Regions from separate parts of the Serratia sp. GW822-FHT06E05 genome, predicted to be linked through region 1. Evidence: riboswitches for the same ligand, from Rfam matches in the RefSeq annotation. Region 1 holds a riboswitch; each other region holds the start of a gene.

Region 1 (7,759 bases):
CGATTTTGATTTCTTTACCAGTCTGCGGGTTGCGACCAGTGCGCTCGTTGCGGTGGTTGACCTTGAAAGTACCGAAACCAACCAATTGTACTGCATCACCTTCTTTCAGAGACTCAGTAATAGCAGCCAGGGTGGATTCCAGAGCCAGTTTAGCTTGTGCTTTGGAAAGGTCAGCCTTGTCCGCGATTACATCAATCAGTTGAGTCTTGTTCATAAGTTATCCTTACAGTGTGTTTATCGTTTGCAAAGCATCGAGTGCGACGGATATGCCGATTGACAGCACTCCCTGCATACACGCACCGATAGCCACTTTTTTTACGCCCCCCAAATGTAGACCAGACAGGGTGCGGATGTGAAGCCTTAAGGCATGACAAATCAGGCGTTAAATCACGTTTTCTTGCCTTATTGCGTTAAATTTATCCCGATATTACTCACCGCGGCCTCGCGGAGGTCAGAACGCAAGCCTTTGATCAGCTCTAAATCGCGTTCCTCGCAGTCAGCCAACAGGCGGAAAATTTCCCATTGGATGTCCCATTCTTCCTCTACCGCAGGCAAAACCTTGAGCTCATCGTCGGTCATTTCTTTACCGGCCTGAGTCATTTCCAACATCGCCACGGTGCGAATTGACGTTTCGCTAATGGCGATGGCGTGCTCTAGCGTCTCCCCGCTGAGTCGCGAATGGATCAGTTCCCCTAATGCGATACAGGCGTCAATAGCCGGGTAAACGCCGTAAAGATCGTAATCTTCTGCCGAAGGTATCGCCTCTTCCAACTTCTCCAGCTGGCTGTCAAAGTTGACCTTGGCGTCCTTGACCACCAGCGTTTCCCACACCAAATCCAGAATGCGGCGGTAAATCGCCGGATCGCCAAACTCGGTTTGCAGGCAGAACATCTGGTAATTCGGATACATACGCTCGCACAAACTGGCCATAAAGGTCAAATGTTGCCAGCTTTCAAGCTTTTCCAGACGTAAATGGATCGGGTTACGTAGCATTATTCACTCTCTTACGCGTTATCTGCGCCGCAGTGTACCCGAAATCGGTCATTGCGACACCTCTGGATGCTGCTGCAACCAGCGCTGGAAGGCCGGCCGGCGCGAGGCGATGGCATCGGCCCAGCGCGTAGGTTCCGGCAAACGGTAGCCCGCCATGCAACGTTGTACCCAGGCCAACGCACTGTCGGCCCCGACGCGGTGGCCGGTAGAGATAAACAACGGGTTACAGCGCGCCTTGCTACGCCACACCCAGCCAAGCTGCTCGCCTTTATCTTCCAGCGGCGCCAACGCGCCTGTGGCAGCGTCCAAAGGGGCGAATTTACCGCACAGGCGCTTTTTGGCGACGCCAATGGTCGGTACGTCGACCAGCAGACCGAAATGGCTGGCAACGCCCAGACGGCGCGGGTGTGAGATACCATGGCCGTCGACAAAAACCAAGTCCGGCTTCTGCTGCAATTGCTCCCAAGCCGCGAGCAACGCAGGGTATTCACGAAATGATAAAAAACCGGGAATGTAAGGCAGGGTGGTCGCGACACGCGCCACCCGGTACTCCACCAGCTCCAGCGATGGATAGCGCAGGATGGCAATGGCAGCACGCGTCACCTCACCTTCCTGTTCAAAGCCCACGTCGGCACCGGCAATAAAGGCCGGCGACTCGGTCTGGAAGTCATCGTAACGAATCACTTCCGAGGCGCGCTGCAATTGCTCCGCGCGTAGGGCTTGAGTATCTATCACGTCCGGTCCTTAGCGATGGTATTTGCCCGATTGAGCGTGAACCGCCTCGACAAAGGCGCCGGCGTTTTCTGGTGGCACATCCAAATGAATGCCGTGACCCAGGTTAAATACGTGCCCTTCACCGTGACCGAAACCGGCGAGGATGGTCTCCACTTCCTGGGCAATACGCTCAGGTGACGCATACAGCATAGAAGGATCCATGTTGCCCTGCAGCGCGACTTTATCCCCTACGCGACGGCGCGCGTCAGCGATGTCGGTCGTCCAGTCAAGACCCAGCGCGTCACAACCTGTGGCCGCCATAGCCTCCAGCCACTGGCCACCACCTTTGGTGAACAGCGTGACCGGCACGCGGCGGCCATCGTTTTCACGCAGCAGCCCATCGACAATCTTATGCATGTAATGCAGAGAGAATTCGCGGTAGTCACGGCCGGTCAGCACGCCGCCCCAGGTATCGAAGACCATCACCGACTGCGCGCCGGCTTTGATCTGGGCGTTGAGATACAAAATGACGCTGTCTGCCAGCTTATCCAGCAGCAGGTGCAGCGTAGCCGGCTCCGCATACATCATTTTTTTCAGCTTGGTGAAGGCCTTGCTGCTGCCGCCTTCCACCATATAGGTCGCCAGGGTCCACGGGCTGCCGGAGAAACCGATCAGCGGCACTTCGCCTTTGAGCTCGCGGCGGATAGTACGCACCGCGTTCATCACATAGCCCAGCTCCACTTCCGGATCGAAGGCCGGCAACTTGTCCACGTCGGCACGACAGGTAATGGGCGAGGAGAAACGCGGGCCTTCGCCGGTTTCGAAATACAGCCCCAGCCCCATAGCATCGGGAATAGTGAGGATGTCGGAGAACAGAATGGCCGCATCCAGCGGGAAGCGGCGCAACGGCTGCAGCGTAACCTCGCAAGCCAGTTCCGCGTTCTTGCACAGCGACATAAAATCACCGGCCTGTGCACGGGTGGCTTTGTACTCCGGCAAATAACGACCGGCCTGACGCATCATCCATACGGGGGTCACATCCACCGGCTGACGCAGCAGCGCGCGCAGGTAACGATCGTTCTTCAACTCATTCATTTATGGGGCTCCCTTATTCATCTGCCGCTATTGTAGCGAGTTATTGCTCGCGGCATAAGGCTACGGTGTCCTCTATCAGGCGGCGCGCCACGGTGCCAGGCGGCGGCAAAAGCGGCAACCGATCGTAGCGGTACCAGCCGGCGTTAAGCAGCTCTTTCGGATCGTGGCGGATCTCACCCCGATGGTAATCGGCCATAAAGGCCATCATCAGCGAATGCGGGAATGGCCAGGGTTGCGAGGTGACGTAGCGCAGGTTTTTGATTTCAATATTACTTTCCTCCATTACCTCGCGCGCAGCCGCCTGCTCCAGCGTTTCGCCGACCTCAACAAAACCGGCCAGGACAGTATGAATTCCACCGCGATGGCGCACGTGCTGGGCCAGCAGGATCTCGTCGTCACGTCGAATGGCAACAATCACGCAAGGGGCGATTTGCGGGTAGTAGCGCTCGCGGCAATTGCCACACAGACAGGCACTCTCCGTGCGACTGAGATGCATCTCGTGGCCGCAGTAACCGCAGTAGCGATGGGAACGGTAGAAGTCGGCCAGTTGCACCCCGCGCCCAGCGAGCTGGAACAGTCCACGATCGAGCTCAAGCAGTTGGCGTACCGAGCCCATGTCCTGCGGCATCGCCTGACGCACCAGCCAGACCGGCAGCCCTTCCCATTCACCAATAGCCCTGGCCATCCGCCCCTGCAGGGAGAATGACGCCGCCAAACCACACGGCAATTCACCGTTTGGTAACCAAAGTTTGCTTTCATGGCTGACAATCCACCAGCCATTTTCATTACCCGTTAATGCAAGTTCCATATCGTTGTTGCACAACCTCAGCTTCACTGGCACTCTACAAATCGGCCTTGTAACATTTTAATAACTTACTGTTACGTTTTATTACTTACGGAGTCAAACATGCTCAACCGTTTGGAAAGCCTGACTCAGCGCGTTGGTGGTAGTAATGAATTAGTTGATCAATGGCTTCAGGCTCGCAAGCAATTGCTGGTCGCCTATTGCACCCTCGTGGGTATCAAACCGAATAAAGAAAAGCATACGCCGCTGAATGAAAAAGCGCTGGAGAACTTTTGCCATAATCTGGTGGATTACCTTTCCGCCGGTCATTTTCATATCTATGACAGAATTATCAAGCAAGTGGAAGGCGCATCCAGTCCGAAAATGACGCTGTCGGTAAACATCTACCCCAAACTGTGGGCAAATACCGAACAGATTATGGCATTTCACGATCGCTATACCGAAGTGGATATCGATCAGGATGTGTGCCTGGAACTCCATCAGGCATTGTCGGATATCGGTGAAACCCTGGCGGCACGTTTTACCCTGGAAGATAAGCTGATCCAACTGGCGACCGAAGCCTGGCAACAAACGATGCCGGATAAAGCGCTGGACCAGGCACGTTAGAATTTTGTAGTTTTTTTTATTCACCCTCCTATACTGGGGGCATCTTGTCGGAGTGCCTAGCGCCTGATTTGTTCATCAAATTGGCCAGGCTGAGACCGTTAATTCGGGATCCGCGGAACCTGATCGGGTTAATACCCGCGAAGGGAACAAGAGTAATCTATCGCCACAGGCAGGTGATCCCAACAGGGATAATCCCGCCCTGTCGGCCAGCATCATTACTCCCTCCGAGCTCCAGACAAGCAACATTCCCAACCCAACACACTGGTAGGAACTTGCTATGTCTAACGTTAAAAAACCCCGTGCCCGTAAAGAGCAACGCGAAGAAGCCCAGCAGTTTATCAATACCCTTCAGGGCGTGTCCTTTCCCAATTCACGCCGGATTTATCTGCAGGGCTCACGCAACGATCTGCAGGTGCCGATGCGTGAAATCCAGCTTAGCCCGACGCTGCTTGGCGGCGACAAAGACAACCCACAGTACCAGCCCAACGAAGCCATTCCGGTATACGACACTGCCGGTCCTTATGGCGATCCGCAATCTGAACTTAATGTGCATACCGGCCTGGTAAAACTGCGTGCAGGCTGGATAGCTGAACGCGGTGATACCGAACTGCTCAATGGCGTCAGTTCCGGTTTCACCCAGCAGCGCCTGGCGGATGAAGGTCTGGATCACCTGCGTTTTGAACATCTGCCGCGGCCGCGCAAGGCGCAACCCGGCAAATGCGTCACCCAGTTGTACTACGCCCGCGCTGGCGTAATCACTCCTGAGATGGAGTTTATCGCCATCCGCGAAAACATGGGCCGCGAGCGTATCCGTGGCGATGTCCTGCGTCAGCAGCATCCAGGGCAAAGTTGGGGCGCCAATCTACCGGAGAACATCACGCCGGAATTCGTTCGCCAGGAAGTGGCCGCTGGACGCGCCATCATCCCCGCTAATATCAACCATCCCGAATCCGAGCCGATGATCATCGGACGCAATTTTCTGGTGAAAGTTAACGCCAACATCGGCAACTCGGCGGTGACCTCATCCATCGAAGAGGAGGTCGAAAAACTGGTCTGGTCCACCCGCTGGGGCGCGGATACGGTGATGGACCTGTCCACCGGCCGTTATATCCACGAAACCCGCGAATGGATCCTGCGTAACAGCCCGGTACCGATCGGCACGGTGCCTATCTATCAGGCGCTGGAAAAAGTGAACGGCGTGGCGGAAAACCTGACCTGGGAAATGTTCCGCGATACGTTACTTGAGCAGGCAGAGCAAGGCGTTGACTACTTCACCATCCACGCCGGCGTACTGTTGCGCTATGTACCGATGACCGCCAAGCGCCTGACCGGCATCGTCTCGCGCGGCGGTTCGATCATGGCTAAATGGTGTCTGTCACACCATCAGGAAAACTTCCTGTACCAGCACTTCCGCGAAATCTGCGAAATTTGCGCCGCCTATGACGTCTCACTGTCCCTGGGCGATGGCCTGCGCCCCGGCTCAATTCAGGACGCCAATGACCAAGCGCAGTTCGCCGAACTGCACACGCTGGGCGAACTGACCAAAATTGCCTGGGAATATGACGTGCAGGTGATGATCGAAGGCCCGGGTCATGTACCGATGCAAATGATCCGTCGCAACATGACCGAAGAGTTGGAGCATTGCCACGAAGCGCCGTTCTACACCCTTGGCCCGCTAACCACCGATATCGCTCCGGGCTATGACCACTTCACCTCCGGCATCGGCGCCGCGATGATCGGTTGGTTCGGCTGCGCCATGCTGTGTTACGTCACGCCGAAGGAGCACCTCGGGCTGCCGAACAAAGAAGACGTCAAACAGGGGCTGATCACCTACAAAATTGCCGCCCACGCCGCCGATTTGGCCAAAGGCCACCCGGGTGCCCAGATCCGCGATAACGCCATGTCCAAGGCGCGTTTCGAATTCCGCTGGGAAGATCAGTTCAACCTGGCGCTCGACCCGGCTACCGCCCGCGCTTATCACGACGAAACCCTGCCGCAAGAGTCCGGCAAAATCGCCCACTTCTGTTCCATGTGCGGCCCCAAATTCTGCTCGATGAAAATTTCGCAGGAAGTACGCGACTATGCCGCCGCGCAGGAAGCCGCTAAACCGATAGAAGTACAACTTACCGGCATGGAAAAAATGTCGGCCGAGTTCCGTTCACGCGGCAGCGAGCTCTACCCAGCGCCGGCAACCTGCAAGAGGAACTGAGCAATGACTGATATCACCACGCCTTTCCCCGCCACCCCGCACAAGCTGGGGTTGTATCCGGTAGTCGACAGTGTCGAATGGATTGCTCGCCTGCTGGATGCGGGTGTTACCACGATCCAACTGCGCATCAAGGATTTGCCGGATGAGCAGGTCGAAGAGGATATTGCCGCCGCCATTGCGCTCGGTAAAAGGTACAACGCCCGGCTGTTTATTAATGACTATTGGCAATTGGCGATTAAACACGATGCCTATGGCGTCCACCTGGGCCAGGAAGACCTGGAGACCACCGATTTGGCGGCCATTCACCGCGCCGGATTGCGTTTGGGCGTTTCCACCCATGACGACGCCGAGCTGGCGCGAGCCATTGCGGTGAAGCCTTCTTATATTGCGCTGGGGCATATCTTCCCGACGCAAACCAAAGACATGCCTTCCGCTCCCCAGGGCCTGGCAGAGCTGAAACGCCATATCCTCGGGTTGAGTGACTATCCGACGGTGGCGATCGGCGGGATCAGTATCGATCGCGTGGCCGACGTGTTGGCCTGCGGCGTAGGTAGCGTGGCGGTGGTCAGCGCCATTACTCAAGCGCCGGACTGGCGCGCCGCCACCGCTCAACTGCTGCAGTTGATCGAAGGCAAGGAGTAACGCCATGTTGAACGATCAAGAGTTCCTGCGTTACAGCCGCCAACTGCTGCTGGAAGATATCGGCCCGGAAGGTCAGGAGAAACTGAAGCGTTCGACGGCGTTGATCGTCGGGCTTGGTGGCTTAGGCTCCCCTGCAGCGCTCTATCTGGCTGCCGCCGGCGTCGGTACTCTGTTGCTGGCCGATGACGATACGCTTCACGCCACCAACCTGCAGCGCCAGATCCTGTACCGCAGCCCCGACGTGGAAAAAAGCAAAGCCGCTCTGGCGCAGCGCCAGTTACAGGCACTGAACCCGATGGTTGAAGCCATTGCGCTGGAGCAACGGCTGCAAGGCGAAACCTTGCACCGCGCCGTGGAGCGCGCCGATCTCATTTTGGACTGCAGCGACAATATGGAAACCCGCCATGCGGTGAACGCCGCCTGCATCAGCGCCGACAAGCCGCTTATCAGCGGCAGCGCGGTGGGTTTCAGCGGCCAGTTGCTGGTCATTGAACCGCCTTATGTCCACGGCTGTTACGCTTGCCTTTACCCGGAACAGGCAGAACCGCAGCGCAATTGCCGCACCGCTGGCGTGCTCGGCCCGGTGGTCGGCGTCATCGGTACGCTGCAAGCCCTGGAAGCGATAAAGATGCTGGCAGGCATGTCTTCACCACTGAACGGCAAACTACGGTTGTTCGACGGTAAACAACAAAGCT
Region 2 (7,759 bases), on a different contig from region 1:
GGACTATATGACCAAAGAGTGCGTATTGGCAGCTCCGGGGTTTATCAAAGAGTTATTGCAGGTCGACGCGGCGAGCGAGATCTACAAGATTTCTGGTTGGGGTGCGCTGGATAATCACATCGTGTTTTATCACGAAACCTTTATCAGCCCGCGAGTGGCACCCGGTTTTATCGAACGCCTGGGTGAGAACTCGTTTGCCGAGGTCTGGGAACAGGCTTATGGCACTTCCACGCGAACCCGTCATCTGGCCTTTAAACCCACCCGGTTATCCGGAGAGGCCTGCAAGGTGATGGGCGGAAACGCCAGCACGCCTGCGATTTTGGTCGAAAAGCATCGTGCCGATGCCGAACGCCGTATCGTGCAGGTGGATATCGAGCACTGGCGCTTCGAGTCGGTAGATTTCTTTATTAACTTATAGGTGAATATCATGGATCGCTTAACGGCGGAGAAAGTCCTTCTACGGGCGCATAACTTGCCCCTTTACCTGCATGCTTACGCCTTTCATCTCAATATGCGTATGGAGAAGATCCTGCCAGAGGATTTGTTGAGCATCGCCCATCAGCAGCGGTTGCGAGGGGTGAAGGTGCATGTGCTGGATGGGGAAAGTCAGGCGCTTTGCCATGCTGATGATGCCCGGCTGCGCCGGTTTGGCGAACAGGCTCGGCGCTATGGATTGGATATTCATATCGAAACCAGCGCCTCCGACTCGCAAACTATCGATCAGGCGGTGAATATCGCGCTGAAATGTGGGGCCAGCTCAGTGCGTTTTTATCCGCGCTATCAGGGCCCTTTGCAAGAGGTGTTGGCGCGTATCGGTGCGGATATTCAGTACATCAAACAGCGTTATCAACACAGCGGCCTGAGTTTTACTCTGGAACAGCATGAAGATCTCAAGAGCCATGAATTGGTCGGCCTGGTCCAGGCGGCAGATTTCCCTCAGCTTTCCCTGCTGTTTGATTTCGCCAACATGATTAACGCCAATGAAGAGCCGCTGCCGGCACTGGCGGCAATGAGTGGGGAAATCACTCAGGTGCACATCAAGGACGCAATTATTGTGCGAGAGAACAAGGGGATGGGGCATCGTGCCTGTATTTCCGGACAGGGAGATCTGCCATTCCGAGAACTGTTATTGGGGCTGATCTGTCTGGGTGAAGATCAACCGCAGGTCACCGCCTACGGGCTGGAAGAAGAGGTGGATTATTACGCACCGCCGTTTCGTTTCAGCGACGAAGGGAATAATCCTCCCATTCCATGGCGAGAAATGAGTGAAACAGCGTTACCGGAGCAAGGGTTGGAAGCGCGATTAAAGAAAGAAACTCAAGATGCTTTAAATCAAATTCACTATGTTCGCACCATCATTGACAGTTTAACGCAGCAAGCTCAGGAACTGCTAAATCCGGCATAATATAAAAATAAATCTATAAATCACATATTCTCGCTGATGAGCGATCAACGCTCGCCTCATTATCGGGTAAACAACACCGCTTATTAATTATTGGCTGTGAGGGGACTATGTTAACTAAAAAAAGATGGGCATTATTTAGCTTGTTGGTTTTATGTGGAGGGACAATCTATAAATTGCCTTCCCTTAAAGATGCTTTTTATGTTCCGATGCAACAGTATTTTCACTTGAGTAACGGCGAAATAGGCAATGCCATGTCGGTTAACTCGATTGTGACGACCATTGGCTTCTTCTTATCAATCTATTTTTCCGATCGCCTGCCGCGACGTTTTACCATGTCGTTTTCGCTGATTGCTACTGGCTTGCTTGGTATCTACCTGTCCAGCATGCCGGGGTACTGGGGCATACTGTTTGTCTGGGCGCTGTTCGGCGTGACCTGTGACATGCTGAATTGGCCGGTGCTGCTCAAATCGGTGAGTATGCTGGGGGATAATACTCAGCAGGGGCGGTTGTTCGGCTTTTTTGAAACCGGGCGCGGGGTTGTGGACACGGTGGTGGCCTTTTCTGCGCTGGCGCTGTTTACCGCATTTGGTAGCGGCTACCTGGGTTTTAAAGTCGGCATATTGTTTTATTCGGCCATCGCCATTTGCGTAGGGATTATTATTCTGTTGGTGATGAAAGAAAGCCCAGAGGAAAAGTTACCCGCTAAAGAACAAACCCCTGTCAATAAAAAGCCTGGAATGGGCAGCGTATTGAAAAACAAAACTGTATGGCTGATTGCCTTCAGCGTTTTCTGTGTTTACGCGGTGTATTGCGGATTGACGTTCTTTATTCCTTTCCTGAGTCATGTCTATGCGCTGCCGATTGCACTGGTGGGTGCTTACGGGATCATTAATCAATACTGCTTAAAAATGGTGGGTGGACCGATTGGTGGTCTCATTGCCGATAAAGTATTAAAGTCTCCCAGCAAGTATTTATTCTATACCTTTATTATCAGCGCCATTGCGCTGGCGCTATTGATCCTGTTACCGCATGAACAAATGCCGGTTTACTTGGGCATGGCCTGTACGCTGGGATTTGGTGCAGTGGTCTTTACCCAAAGAGCGGTGTTCTTTGCCCCCATCGGTGAGGCCGGCATTGACGAAGAACATACCGGTGCGGCTATGGCGCTGGGCAGCTTTATCGGTTATGCCCCGGCGATGTTCTGTTTTAGCCTGTACGGTCATATTCTCGATGCCTTCCCAGGACTGACCGGTTACAAGATTGTTTTCGGGCTGATGGGTATGTTTGCCTGTGCCGGGATCATAGTGTCGGGGCTGTTGGTCAGAAATATCCGCGCACGTGCAAAACTGACCCCGGCAGCTTCTGTCGCCTGAGCCGGGGGCTTTAATGAACGGGCACGGTTTGCGCTGTGCCCTTATTTTATTTTGCCGGGGAATGCAGCAGGTAATATTCTTCCCCGCCGTCATTGCCGGTAGTGATGATTCGCCAACCGTGCTTGTGGTAGAACGCCAGCGCCTTCTCATTCTTCACCAGGCATTTCAGCGAACCGGTGGCGGTAAAGGTCTGTTCTGCCGCTTGTAACAGAGCGCTGCCGACGCCGAGCGGCGGCAGATGCGGATCGACATACAGGTTGTGAATAAAGTTGTCCTGGCGATAAATCGACACAAATCCCAGCCGCTTCCCCTGATCTTCCGCCACCCAAATATCTTCGCCCAGCGTTGAGCGATCGAAATCCTCCAGCCGGTAATCTTCGGTATCGCGCCACGGAAACGCCGCTTTACGCGAAGCCAGATACAGGGTGCGCAGGAAGGGGCGATCGGCCTCTTGGTATTTTCTTATCTGCATGGCGCCTCCTTTTTATTTTTTGACACTATAGCGCGATTGACCTCACCGGCGGCAACCCCAATAATGGCCGTCTTGACTCGGGGTGCCCTGCGCGATGCGCAGTGGCTGAGATTTTACCCGTATTACCTGATCTGGATTATGCCAGCGTAGGGAAGTCTCGGTGCCTCAACCGGTACCCGCCTTCTTGAACGCCGGTTGGGAGGAATATGCTCGCTCGACCTGATGTTTTCCCCGGCGCCCGCGCCGCGGCCTGTTTGACTCAATTTAAACGCCAATCGCCCCTGATCCATTGCCTGACCAACGAAGTGGTGCAGGAACTGACGGCTAACGTCCTGTTGGCGCTCGGCGCTTCGCCGGCAATGGTGGTGGAACCGACCGAAGCGGCGCAGTTCAGCCGACTGGCGGATGCGGTGCTGATCAACGTTGGCACCCTCAATGCATCACGCGCTGAATCCATGCTGGCCGCGGTGGAAGCTGCCAACGTGGCACAAACCCCCTGGACGCTGGATCCGGTAGCGGTCGGCGGGTTGGTGTATCGCACCGCGTTTGCCCATCGTTTGTTGGGTGAGAAGCCGGCGGCGATCCGCGGCAACGCTTCTGAAATCATGGCGCTGAGGGGTCTGCAGGCTAACGGACGTGGCGTCGACAGTGCAGACGACTCGCTGGTGGCATTGCCGGCGGCGCGCGAATTGGCGCGCAGCAGCGGTGCGGTAGTGGCAGTAACCGGCGTTGTTGATTACATCACCGATGGCCAGCGTGACTGGGCGGTCACCGGCGGCGATGTGCTGATGACGCGGGTGGTCGGTACCGGTTGTGCACTTTCTGCAGTGGTGGCGGCATTTTGCAGTTTACCGGGCGATCGGCTCGATAACGTGGCGACCGCCTGCCGGGTGATGTCGCTTTGCGGTGAACGGGCCACGCGCCGTGCCGCCGGGCCGGGCAGTTTCACCCCGGCGTTCCTCGACGCACTGTATCAACTGCGCCCGGAGGAACTGCAATGAAACGCATTAACGCACTGACAATTGCCGGGACCGATCCGAGTGGCGGCGCCGGCATTCAGGCCGATCTAAAAGCTTTCTCTGCGTTGGGGGCCTATGGTGCCTCGGTGATTACCGCGCTGGTGGCGCAAAACACCCGTGGTGTGCAGTCGGTCTACAACATAGATCCGGCCTTTGTCGCCGCTCAGCTGGATTCCGTCTTCAGCGACCTGCGCATCGACAGCACCAAGATTGGCATGTTGGCCAACGCCGATATTGTGCAGGCGGTGGCGGAGCGTTTGCGCCATTATCAGCCGTCGTTTGTGGTACTGGATACCGTGATGCTGGCAAAAAGCGGCGATCCGCTGCTGGCGCCGGAAGCGGTGGATTCGATCCGTCGTGAACTGTTGCCGCTGGTGTCGATCATCACGCCGAACCTGCCGGAGGCGGCGGTGCTGCTGGCATGCGCCCCGGCGGAAAATGAGCGCCAGATGCGCGAGCAGGGCCGGGCGCTCCTGGCGATGGGGTGCCAGGCGGTGTTGATGAAAGGGGGTCACCTTAGCGAAAGCGAAAGTCCGGATTGGCTGTTTACGGCCGAGCAGGAGCTGCGGTTTACCGCGCCGCGCGTGGCGACCCGACATACTCACGGCACCGGCTGTACGCTGTCTGCCGCCCTGGCGGCGCTGCGACCGCGTCACGACGACTGGGCCGAAACGGTCGCTGCCGCCAAGGACTATTTGCAACAGGCCCTGCTGCAGGCGGATACCCTGGAAGTGGGGCACGGTATTGGGCCGGTACATCATTTTCATGCCTGGTGGTAAGTCAACTTTTTGCTACCCTTGTGGTCTGACTAGATCCAGACCCGGCTTGGGCCGGGTGCAACCGAATTTTTTCTAGGGAGAAGGCAATGACAGGACAAAACGCACTTCGCGGCGCCATCTTCGGCGCGTTACTCAGCTTCAGCGTGGGTGGTTTCGCTCAGCAGATCGTCACCACCTCGGACGTGATCCAACAGCCGGGTTACCAGACCAGTTGGCAAAATATGGTCAAAGGGCAGGCTCGCTTGCCGGGTTGGGCGCGCAAGGGGATGGGAACCTCCACGCCGGCGCAGAGCCTGAGCTGGAAAGGGCAGAACTATCTGGTGGGCAATCTGTGCAAGCCGCATGACTGCGCCAACAACTTTATGATAGTGGCGTTTAAGGAAGACAAATCACAGGCCTGGGCCGTGCGCGTTGAGGTGGCGGATAAGCCGGAAGCGGTTGACCATCCGAAGAAATACGCCAAATACCAATGGCTGGGTAAACCGAACGACGATATGAAGGCGTTGCTGAAACAACAGTTTGAGAATAATCCCGACTGGAAATAATCAGTTTTCGGCTGAAGGCATCTGCATTCAGCCGAATTTTTAAGGTATGTGTCTATTATTGAAATGAAATTTATATAAAATAAATCCTGGTGAGGAGTATATTGCTTCGTCATGAATTAATTATCTAATTGTATCTATGCTTTATCATTTTGTTTTTCCTGTTATATATATTCCTTTGCCATTTAATTGGTTGCATGATTTATGGTTATTTTTGCCTGATAACCTTGTTGGATTTATGGTTTTATTTTATTTAGTGTCTATGATCTTGTTTGGCGAATTTATTTCACACGAAATAAATAATCATTGTTAATTTTGCAATGGTGTCTGAGGTTAAATATCCAAACGGAGCATTATGATCATGGCAACTAATCACGTCACTCTTTCTGAAGATGAAAAAGCCTCTTTGTATTTGTTGGATCAAACGATGGGATTCACCGTGCAGGCCGCCTTGCGGGCTGCGGCTGAGCTGTGCGTGGCCGATCATCTGATTGACGGCCCCAAAACGGCCCAGGAGCTGGCAAGGAAGCTGGAAGTAAATAGCAGAATGCTGCATCGGGTCTTGAGTATTCTGGCATCGCGCAATATTTTTTCCGTTTCCGAAGACGGACGTTTCTCGCTTAACCCAGTAGCGCAATATTTACGTTCAGACTTGCCGGATTCACTGCGTGGCGGTGTAATGATGCTGACGGATGAAACAATGTGGCGTCCGTTGGGAAAATTGGCGGCAACGTTACGCGGCGAACCGGTATTTAAACAAATATTCGGTATGCCATTCTATGATTATTGGTCGCAAGAGGATATTCCTGACGCGGAAAATGATTTCCATATCGGCATGGCATCGATGTCGGCGTTGGAAAATAAAATTTTGATGCGCAGTTATAAATTCCCCGAGCATTCTACGGTGGTAGATATCGCCGGGGGATTTGGCGGATTGCTGCTGAGCGTATTGCGCGCCAATCCGACGGTTAAAGGCATTCTTTTTGACCAACCGCAGGTATTGCCAAGAAACCGCCTTGGTGAATTGGGTGATGATTCGCGTTGGGAAACCTGCGCGGGCAGTTTCTTTGAAGCCTGTCCGACGGCAGACTTTTATCTGTTGAAATTTATCGTCATGGACTGGGCCGATGAGCCGGCCAGTCGCATATTACGTACCTGTCGTAATGCGATGCACCCGCAATCGAAGCTATTGCTTATTGAACCTGTAATAGTGCCGAATAACACCGCCTGGGACAGCTGCCGGGAGCTTGATTTGGTTCTGATGGGCAGTTTTGACGGTGGGCAGGTGCGCACCGAAGAAGAACTGAAGGCGCTGTTGGCCAGCGCCGACCTGAAGCTGAACCGGATTATCGATACCGGTTGTTATTTGTCGATCGTCGAGGCTGTACCGAATTGATACCCGGGATGAATAGGCAAGGAGGAACCCGCATTGCTGCGGGTTTCTTCAGTTTAATTAGCCGATCCCGGCCTGATGCAAATCGTGCAGGTTGATCGCGCCGACCAGTACGCCGTCCAGATTGACCACCGGTGCGGCACTGATATGTTGTTCGTGCAAAGCTTCCAGGGCTTCCCCTGCGCGCCACTGCTCCGGCAAGCGATAGCCAGGGCGGGTAATGGCCGGGCTCAACGCATCCTGCAGGCTATTGCCTTTTACCAGCCAGCGGCGCAGGTCGCCATCGGTAAATACCCCCACCACTTTCTGCTGTGCGTCGCACACCGCGACCAACCCCAGCCCGGTGCGGCTCAGTTCGAGCATGGCTTCCATCACGTTGGCGCTTTCACTGACTTTCGGCAAACGATCGCCGGTGCGCATCAGGTGATGTACCCGGTTGAGCAAACGCGCACCCAGGCTGCCGCCCGGATGTGAACGGGCAAAGTCTTCGGCGTTGAAACCGCGCTGGCGCATTAAAGCCATTGCCAATGCGTCGCCCATCATCAGCGTATTGACCGCGCTGGAGGTCGGCGCCAAACCCATCGGGCAAGCCTCGCGTTCGACGCTGATGTCCAGCATGCAGGCCGCAGCCAACGCCAGAGGTGACTCTTTGCCGCCGGTGATGGCAATCACCGGGATGTTATTTTCCGCCAGCAACGGCAGGATTAAATCCAGCTCTTTGGCGCGGCCGGAATAAGAGATAAACACCACCACGTCGTCGGCGCCAATCATGCCGA
Region 3 (7,759 bases), on a different contig from region 1:
GGTTTGGCTCTAGCCTTAATGGAGAGCGTCGACGAAACACCTTCACCCTTTTTTTCAGGAGAAAGCCATGCATAGCATTCCCGCCGCCGTACTCGATGATTTGGCCCCGCAGGGGATCCTGCGTGCGGCCATCAATCTGGGCAATCCGGTGTTGGCGCAGAGGGGGCCAGACGGCGAACCTCAGGGGGTATCCGTGACGCTGGCCGGCGCGCTGGCCCGCGAGTTGGGCGTGGCGCTGGAGTTGGTGACCTATGATGCCGCAGGCAAGGTTTTTGCCGCGTTGGAAACCGGAGACTGGAACATCGCCTTTATGGCCATCGAACCAGTGCGGGCGGCGCAGATCGCGTTCAGTGCGCCTTATGCGATCATTGAGGGGACCTATCTGGTGGCCCAGGCGTCTGCCTGGCAACAGGTTGCCGAACTTGATCGGCCCGAGGTGCGCATTGCCGTAGGCCAGGGAGCGGCTTACGACCTGTATCTGTCGCGAACCTTAAAGCAGGCGCAACTGGTACGTGCCGATACCTCCGCCGACGCGATCGCCTTGTTCCTCGAACAGGGGTTGGATGCGGCTGCGGGCGTGCGTCAACCGTTGCTGGCTGCCGCAGCGCAAAACCCGGGGTATCGAGTGCTGGCCGGGCATTTCACTGCCATCCAGCAGGCCATGGCGGTTCCGCGACAAAAAGCGTCGGGGGCGGCCTATGTGCGTGATTTTGTGGAGCGGTGCAAGGCGAGTGGCCTGGTGCTGCAGGCTTTGCAGCGCAGCGGTCAGGGTGACGTTACCGTCGCGCCTTCTGCCTGAGGGGGAATGGCAGGGGCGCGACATACAGCGCCCCTGATAAAGCGAATAACCTTTAATTCAGCTCCACCGCGTATTGCTCCACCGGCGTGATTTTTTTGATCAGCTTGTTGTCGAACAGGAATTGTTCGTAGGCTTGATAGCGCGCTTTATCCAGCTTCGCCGGATCGGTTGCGAACAGCGGCAGGCTGGCTTGCCAGGCCTGTTTGTTCAGCTCGGTATTGAGTTCCGGATGGGCTTTGGCGAACGCCAGCCAGCTTTCCTGCGGATGGGCGTGCAGATAGTCGCTGCCTTTTTTCAGCGCCGCGAGGAATTTTTTGATTTTCGGCTCGGCCAGCGAATCGCGATTGGCGACGATAATCAGCTCGTCGTAGCTCGGCACACCGTAGTCTTCCACGTTAAATACCACCGGATCTTTGCCCTGCAGTTTCAGCTCCAGCGCTTCAATGTTGCGATAGCCGCCGATTACCGCATCGACCTGGCCCGCCAGCAGGGCGCTGGTCAGTTGGAAGTTAACGTTAATCAGTTTGGTTTCATTGGGGTTGAGGTGTTCATGCTCAAGCATGGTCGCCAAGGTGGCTTGTTCGATGCCGCTGACCGAATAGCCGATTTTTTTACCCTTAAGTCCTGCCGGGGTGGTGATGCTTTTATCCAGCGTCATCACGGTATTAAGCGGTGAGTTAATCAGGGTGCCTACGCGCACCAGCGGCAGGCCCTGATCGGTAAAAAAGTGCAGCTGCGGCTGGTAGGTGATGGCCAAATCGGCCTGTTTTGCCGCCACCAGGCGCGGCGGCAGCGCCGGGTCGGAAGGGGGCACAATCTTGACGTCCAACCCTTCGGCCTTGAAGGCGCCGATCTGCTCGGCCACCATGATGGGCGCGTGGTCGGGGTTAATATACCAGTCGAGCACCAGCGTCAGTTTTTCCGCGGCATTGGCCTGGCTTGCCAGCGTGGCGCCGAGCAGCAGCCCGCAGACGGTATTTTTAAGCATGGTTGTTACCCTTGTTGTTGTGAGGCGATCAATCATTTTCCGGTGCCCAGTCGATCAGGCGCAGCAATAGCGCGTCTACCGTCACCCATAGCAAGACGGTCATCAGCACCAAAATAAACAGCGCGGCAAAGCAGATGTCGGTCTGCATGCGCGCGTTGGCGTTAAGCATGACGTAACCCAGGCCTTCCGCCGAGCCAACCCATTCGCCGATGATGGCGCCGATAGGGGCGACGGCGGCGGCCATCCGCAGTCCGGAACCGAAAGCCGGTAGCGCTGCCATCAGCCGCACGTGACGCAGTTGGGCCCAGGGAGAAGCACGTAGGGTACGGGCCAGATCGAGATAATCGTTATTGACCCGGCGTAGCCCATCGAAGAAGGCGGAAGTGACCGGGAAGAAAATCACCAGCACCGCCATTACCACTTTGGCGCTCATGCCAAAGCCGAACCACAGCACCAACAGCGGCGCCAGCGCAAACACCGGGATCGCCTGGCTGGTCAGCACCAACGGCATCAACCAGCGCTGCAGGCGCGGCGAAAAGATCATGCACAGCGCCAGCGTGGCACCGAGCAAAACCCCGGCCAGCAAACCGCAGGCGATCTCCGAGGCGGTGATCAGCGTGTGATAAGCGAGGTACGCCCGGTTGTCCCACAGCGCCTGTGCCACCGCCGAGGGGGAGGGCAACAGGAAGGCGGGGATATCGCCCAGCGTGGCCAGTGCCCACAGCAGCAACAGGCCGGCGAACACCGTCAGGCTGCGACGCATCCGCGACAGACGGCTTTCAGGGAGGTTTTTCATCCGGCGGCCCTCACCAGTTGCAGCAGCAACTCGCTCTGGCTTTTCAGCAGCTGAGGATTGTCCGGCGCTCGCGGCGGTAAGTCCTCGATAACATGACTGTCGTCCAGCCCCGCCGGATAACGGGACAGCACCAGCAGGCGGTGGCTTAGGCGGCAGGCCTCCATGGGGTCGTGGGTGATCAGCAGCACGGTATGCTGCGCCAGCAGTTCGGCGGCCAACTGCTGGATCATGGCGCGGGTGATGGTATCCAGCGCGGAGAAGGGTTCATCCATCAACACAATCGGCTGGCGCTCATACAGCGTGCGGGCAATAGCGGCACGTTGACGCATGCCACCGGACAGTGCGGCAGGCAAGCTGCGGCCATAGCCGGTCAAGCCCACGCGTTCCCGCAGATGTTCCGCCCAGGCGCGGTCGACCTTTTCGCCGCGCAGCCGCGCACCGAGGCTAATATTCTCGTCAATTGTCAGCCAGGGATAGAGCAGATCCTTTTGTCCCATATAGGCGATACGCCCGGTTATCGGCAGGCCATCGCTGCCGATAACCGTACCGGAAGTGGGTTTCGCCAGCCCGGCGATGATCTTCAGCAGGCTGGTCTTCCCCGCGCCGCTGGCGCCGAGTAGGGCAACGAAGCTGCCGCCGGCGATATCGAAATTCAGACCATCGAAAATCACCTGCTGACCAAAGCGCAGGGTCAGATCCCGTACCTGAATACCGGGCCGGGCATTGCCGTACTGCGTGTCGCCGAGGCTCATTGGGCATTCAACCCCATCTGCCAGAAGGCGGATTCCAGGCGGGTGGCGGTGGTGAAAATCGCCGACAGTTCGTTTAGACGGCTTGGGGCACCCCGCTGGAGGCCAACGTTTTCCAGCAGGTCGAGGGAGGCTTGTACGCCGCTCAGATACGTGGGATCACCATAGTTGCGGATCCACGAGGCATAGGGATTGCCTTCCATCACGGTGTTGGGATCGTTAAGCAGGCGCAGGCCGATTTCGGCATAGCCAGCGACGCAGGGCATTAACGCTGCCAGCAGATCCAGAGCATCTCCGGCGTGGCCGATATCGAGCACATAGCGGGTGTAATTGAGGGTTTCCGGCGCTTCGGGTTCGGCGGCTATCTGCGGTTCGCTCAATCCCCAGTCGGCACAATAGGCCAGGTGCAGGGGCAGTTCGGCGACAATGGCATTGAGCGAAGCGGTAGCGGCGCGCATTTCCGGCAGGGTGCGCAGTTTGCTGACCAGCAGGGCATAGGCGCGGGCAAAGTGGATCAGGAACAGATAATCCTGCGTCAGGTAGCGGCGAAAAGCGGGTTCCGGCAGCGTACCGGCGGCCAGTTGCTGAATAAAGGGGTGTGCGACATAGTCCTGCCAGTAACCGCCGGCCTGTTGGCGCAGCTTGCCGTAAAGACCGTTATCGAATAAGGGAGTAAACATGGGACCTCCAAAAGTGAGTGGAGATCCGGGCGCGCTGAGGTGAGGTATGAACAGGCAACCGCCGTGAGGGGATTGCCGACCGTCCCTTCGCTGGCATGACCCAGATCAGGTTCAAAGGGTTCGGCTTGCGCCATCTCAGCCCGTAACAGGACACCCCTCGGAGGAGCCTGTTATACGATATTTACTTTTTGATTACAATGCTCAGGCAGTGTGGCGTTGTGGCGTAAAAGGATCCGTTTAGTGCGATCGGCCACGATATTTCTGGCCGGAAGGGGGCGATTTTTGTCACTGTAATCCGGTCATTAATGAATCTAAGGATCACCCCATGAAGAAAATCGGCTTCCTTTCTTTCGGCCACTGGACGCCTTCGTCGCAGTCGGGCACCCGTTCGGCGGCAGATGCGCTGCTGCAATCCATTGATCTTGCCGTTGCGGCAGAAGAGCTGGGGGCGGATGGGGCTTATTTTCGCGTACACCACTTTGCCCGCCAGCTTGCCTCGCCATTCCCGCTGTTGGCGGCCATCGGCGCCAAAACCCAGCGTATTGAGATCGGCACCGGCGTGATCGACATGCGCTATGAAAATCCGCTTTATATGGTCGAAGATGCCTGCGCCGCCGACCTGATTTCCGGCGGGCGGCTGCAACTGGGCATCAGCCGCGGTTCTCCCGAACAGGTGATTGATGGCTGGCGTTATTTTGGTTACACGCCTGCCGAAGGCGAGACCGAAGCCGATATGGCGCGCCGCCATACCGACGTCCTGTTGGAGGCGCTGCGTGGCGAAGGCTTTGCTGAACCTAACCCGCAACCGATGTTCCCGAACCCGCCGGGCTTGCTGCGGGTAGAACCTTTCTCCGCCGGGCTGCGCGATCGCATCTGGTGGGGCGCCAGCTCAAACGCCACGGCGATCTGGGCGGCGAAGCTGGGCATGAATCTGCAAAGCTCGACGCTGAAAAACGACGAAACCGGCGAGCCCTTCCACGTGCAGCAGGCCAAGCAGATCCGCGCTTATCGCGATGCCTGGAAGGCCGCGGGTCATGCACGCCAGCCGCGGGTGTCGGTCAGCCGCAGCATCTTTGCGCTGATGAACCAGCAGGATCGCAGCTATTTCGGCAACAGCGGTCAGGACAGCGATCAGGTGGGGTATATCGATCAGCAGACTCGCGCGGTATTCGGCCGTAGCTATGCCGCCGAGCCGGAACTGCTGATCAAGCAGTTGGCGCAGGACGAAGCGATTGCCGAAGCCGATACCTTGCTGCTGACCGTGCCCAACCAGTTGGGCGTTGACTACAACGCCCACGTGATTGAGTCGATCCTGACCCATGTCGCCCCGGCGCTGGGCTGGCGCTGATGAGAGAAAACGCTTCTCAAACCGGGAAGCGTTATTGACTTATTTTGTCGATTTTGTATTTTAAGGCCATGCATACATTTCTGATTATCGTCCCCGAAGGGGGCATGCTGTTCGAATCGGCGGGGATCGCCGACATCCTGATGCAGGCCAACCGCTTGCGGCCCGATGACGCGCCGCTCTACCAGATGGCGATAGTCACCACGCAAACTCACCGGGTGGTGCATGGCTTGTCCGGTTTGAATCTGTTGGCCGATCATCGCCTGGCGGATCTCGACCCTGAGGTGGAACGCGATACCATTATCGTTACCGGCAAAGGGGCGACCGAGGAAGAAAGCGCCTTTGTGGTGGATTGGCTCCGCCGTGCGGCCCCCAAAGCGCGGCGCGTGGCCTCCGTTTGCGGTGGGGCGATGCTGCTGGCCGAGGCCGGTCTGCTGGACGGCCGCCGGGCGACCACCCATTGGCGACTGCTGGAAACCTTGCAGGCCCGTTTCCCCAAAGTGAAGGTCGAAAATGGGCCGATTTACGTACAGGATGGTGCGGTCTGGACCTCTGGCGGCGTCAGCTCCGGGTTTGATCTCACGCTGGCGCTGGTGGAGGACGATTACGGTTTCGTGCAGGCCCGCGAAGTGGCGCAGGATTTGGTGATGTTTTTGCGCCGCCCCGGCGGGCAGGCGCAGTTCAGCCGTTACCCACTGAATCAGGCCAAAACACCGGGCCCTATCCGCGATCTGCAGAGCTGGATCCTGGAGAATCTGGCCGAGGATCTTTCCGTTGAGAAACTGGCCGAACGGGTTGCCATGAGTCCGCGCAACTTTACGCGCGTGTTCACGCGTGAAACCGGCATTTCACCCGCCAAATTTGTCGAAGAAGGGCGCTTGTACATCGCCCGTCAGCGTCTGGAACAGAGCTCACAAGGCATTGAACAAATCGCCACCAGCAGCGGTTTCGGCAATGCGCTCAATCTGCGCCGCGTTTTCGAACGGCATCTGCAACTGACCCCAACCGAATACCGCGATCGCTTCCATTCACGCACTTTGGCATAAATTGATCTATAAACGTCATTTACGACATGCTCCCTGCGGCTTAAATTTACACCAGAGCCAATAACGAAGGAGTAGATCATGGTCAAAGTAGGCATTAATGGATTCGGCAGAATCGGCAGGAATGTTTTGCGTGCTGCGTTAGGTCGCAGCGACTTTGAAGTTGTGGCGATCAATGATTTGACCGACAGCAAAACCCTGGCGCATCTGCTGAAATACGATTCGCTCTCGGGCCGGCTGGCGGCCAGCGTCGAGGCCGGTGAAAACCAGCTGCTGCTGGACGGCAGGCCAATTCATGTCTTCTCTGAAAGAGATCCGGGCGCCATTCCATGGAAAAGCGTGGGCGTAGACGTGGTGATCGAAGCGACCGGTTTTTTTGCCGACAAAGCCAAGGCGGAAGTGCACATCACGCGTGGTGGCGCCAAGCGAGTGATTATCTCTGCGCCGGCAAAAGACGACGACATTACGATAGTGATGGGTGTTAACCAGGATCAGTACGATCCGGCCAAGCATCGGGTGGTCAGCAACGGCAGTTGTACCACCAACGGTTTGGCGCCCGCCGCGCAGGTGCTGCATCAAGCCTTTGGTATTGAGTACGGCCTGATGAACACCACCCATGCCTACACCAACAGCCAGGCGCTGCACGATCAGCCGGAAAAAGATTTACGGGGCGCCCGTGCCGCCGCGGAGTCGATTGTGCCTTACTCCAGCGGTGCGGCGAAAGCGCTCGGTAAGGTGATCCCGAGCCTGGATGGCCGCCTGACCGGTTATTCGCTACGAGTGCCGGTGCCGGTGGTCTCTATCGTCGACCTGACGGTCACGCTGAAACGCGAAGTGACCAGCGAAGAAATCAACGCCGCTTTCCGCCAGGCTGCGGAGTCAGGGCCACTGAAGGGCATTCTCGGTTACAGCGATGAGCCTTTGGTGTCGAGCGATTATAAAGGCGACCCGCGCTCGTCGATTATTGATGGGCTTTCCACGCTGGTGATCGGCGGCAAGTTGGTCAAGGTGCTTGCCTGGTACGACAACGAGTGGGGGTTCTCTAACCGCCTGGTCGATCTGGCGGTGCTGATGGAAAAACGCGGGTTGTAAATGCCTCGCGGTCGAACATGTTCGTCCTTTCACTCAGGCAATAGCCCCCATCAGGGGCTATTAAGGCCGTTGACAAAGTGCTGTGTTGTTTAATGGTAGGGGCGCTGCATGCTGCGCCCGATAGCATAATCAATGCGTTAAATCGGGTCGAACATGTTCGACCCCTACCGGTTTAGCCTTTTCGAGTGTTTGTCAGTAGTCTGAATAGCCCCCTCCAGGGGGCTATTCAACGTCAATTCAGAGCTGTGCAATACGCATTAACTCTTC

The links. Region 1 has a riboswitch for thiamine pyrophosphate ahead of thiC (phosphomethylpyrimidine synthase ThiC). Riboswitches for the same ligand answer to the same signal wherever they lie in the genome.
Region 2: another riboswitch for thiamine pyrophosphate. It lies ahead of thiM (hydroxyethylthiazole kinase); the one in region 1 lies ahead of thiC (phosphomethylpyrimidine synthase ThiC).
Region 3: another riboswitch for thiamine pyrophosphate. It lies ahead of AC1RKC_RS09745 (TenA family protein); the one in region 1 lies ahead of thiC (phosphomethylpyrimidine synthase ThiC).

The regions. Positions count from the first base shown of each region.
Region 1 covers NZ_JBXALM010000016.1:4,125-11,883, forward strand. Annotated here, with positions in the region: gene hupA (nucleoid-associated protein HU-alpha) at 1-214, opposite strand, end outside; gene AC1RKC_RS23695 (YjaG family protein) at 403-993, opposite strand; gene nfi (deoxyribonuclease V) at 1,042-1,728, opposite strand; gene hemE (uroporphyrinogen decarboxylase) at 1,738-2,802, opposite strand; gene nudC (NAD(+) diphosphatase) at 2,843-3,610, opposite strand; gene AC1RKC_RS23715 (Rsd/AlgQ family anti-sigma factor) at 3,710-4,213, shown strand; TPP riboswitch at 4,252-4,376, shown strand; gene thiC (phosphomethylpyrimidine synthase ThiC) at 4,491-6,422, shown strand; gene thiE (thiamine phosphate synthase) at 6,426-7,064, shown strand; gene AC1RKC_RS23730 (HesA/MoeB/ThiF family protein) at 7,069-7,759, shown strand, end outside.
Region 2 covers NZ_JBXALM010000005.1:192,646-200,404, forward strand. Annotated here, with positions in the region: gene AC1RKC_RS14410 (GntR family transcriptional regulator) at 1-418, shown strand, start outside; gene AC1RKC_RS14415 (sugar phosphate isomerase/epimerase family protein) at 428-1,405, shown strand; gene AC1RKC_RS14420 (MFS transporter) at 1,513-2,778, shown strand; gene AC1RKC_RS14425 (GNAT family N-acetyltransferase) at 2,825-3,250, opposite strand; TPP riboswitch at 3,319-3,420, shown strand; gene thiM (hydroxyethylthiazole kinase) at 3,457-4,251, shown strand; gene thiD (bifunctional hydroxymethylpyrimidine kinase/phosphomethylpyrimidine kinase) at 4,248-5,048, shown strand; gene AC1RKC_RS14440 (inhibitor of vertebrate lysozyme family protein) at 5,135-5,593, shown strand; gene AC1RKC_RS14445 (methyltransferase) at 5,952-6,986, shown strand; gene gutQ (arabinose-5-phosphate isomerase GutQ) at 7,044-7,759, opposite strand, start outside.
Region 3 covers NZ_JBXALM010000002.1:447,577-455,335, reverse strand. Annotated here, with positions in the region: gene AC1RKC_RS09765 (ABC transporter substrate-binding protein) at 68-799, shown strand; gene AC1RKC_RS09760 (ABC transporter substrate-binding protein) at 852-1,787, opposite strand; gene AC1RKC_RS09755 (ABC transporter permease) at 1,816-2,583, opposite strand; gene AC1RKC_RS09750 (ABC transporter ATP-binding protein) at 2,580-3,335, opposite strand; gene AC1RKC_RS09745 (TenA family protein) at 3,332-4,012, opposite strand; TPP riboswitch at 4,078-4,180, opposite strand; gene AC1RKC_RS09740 (LLM class flavin-dependent oxidoreductase) at 4,338-5,360, shown strand; gene AC1RKC_RS09735 (GlxA family transcriptional regulator) at 5,429-6,403, shown strand; gene gap (type I glyceraldehyde-3-phosphate dehydrogenase) at 6,482-7,492, shown strand; gene AC1RKC_RS09725 (inositol monophosphatase family protein) at 7,730-7,759, opposite strand, start outside.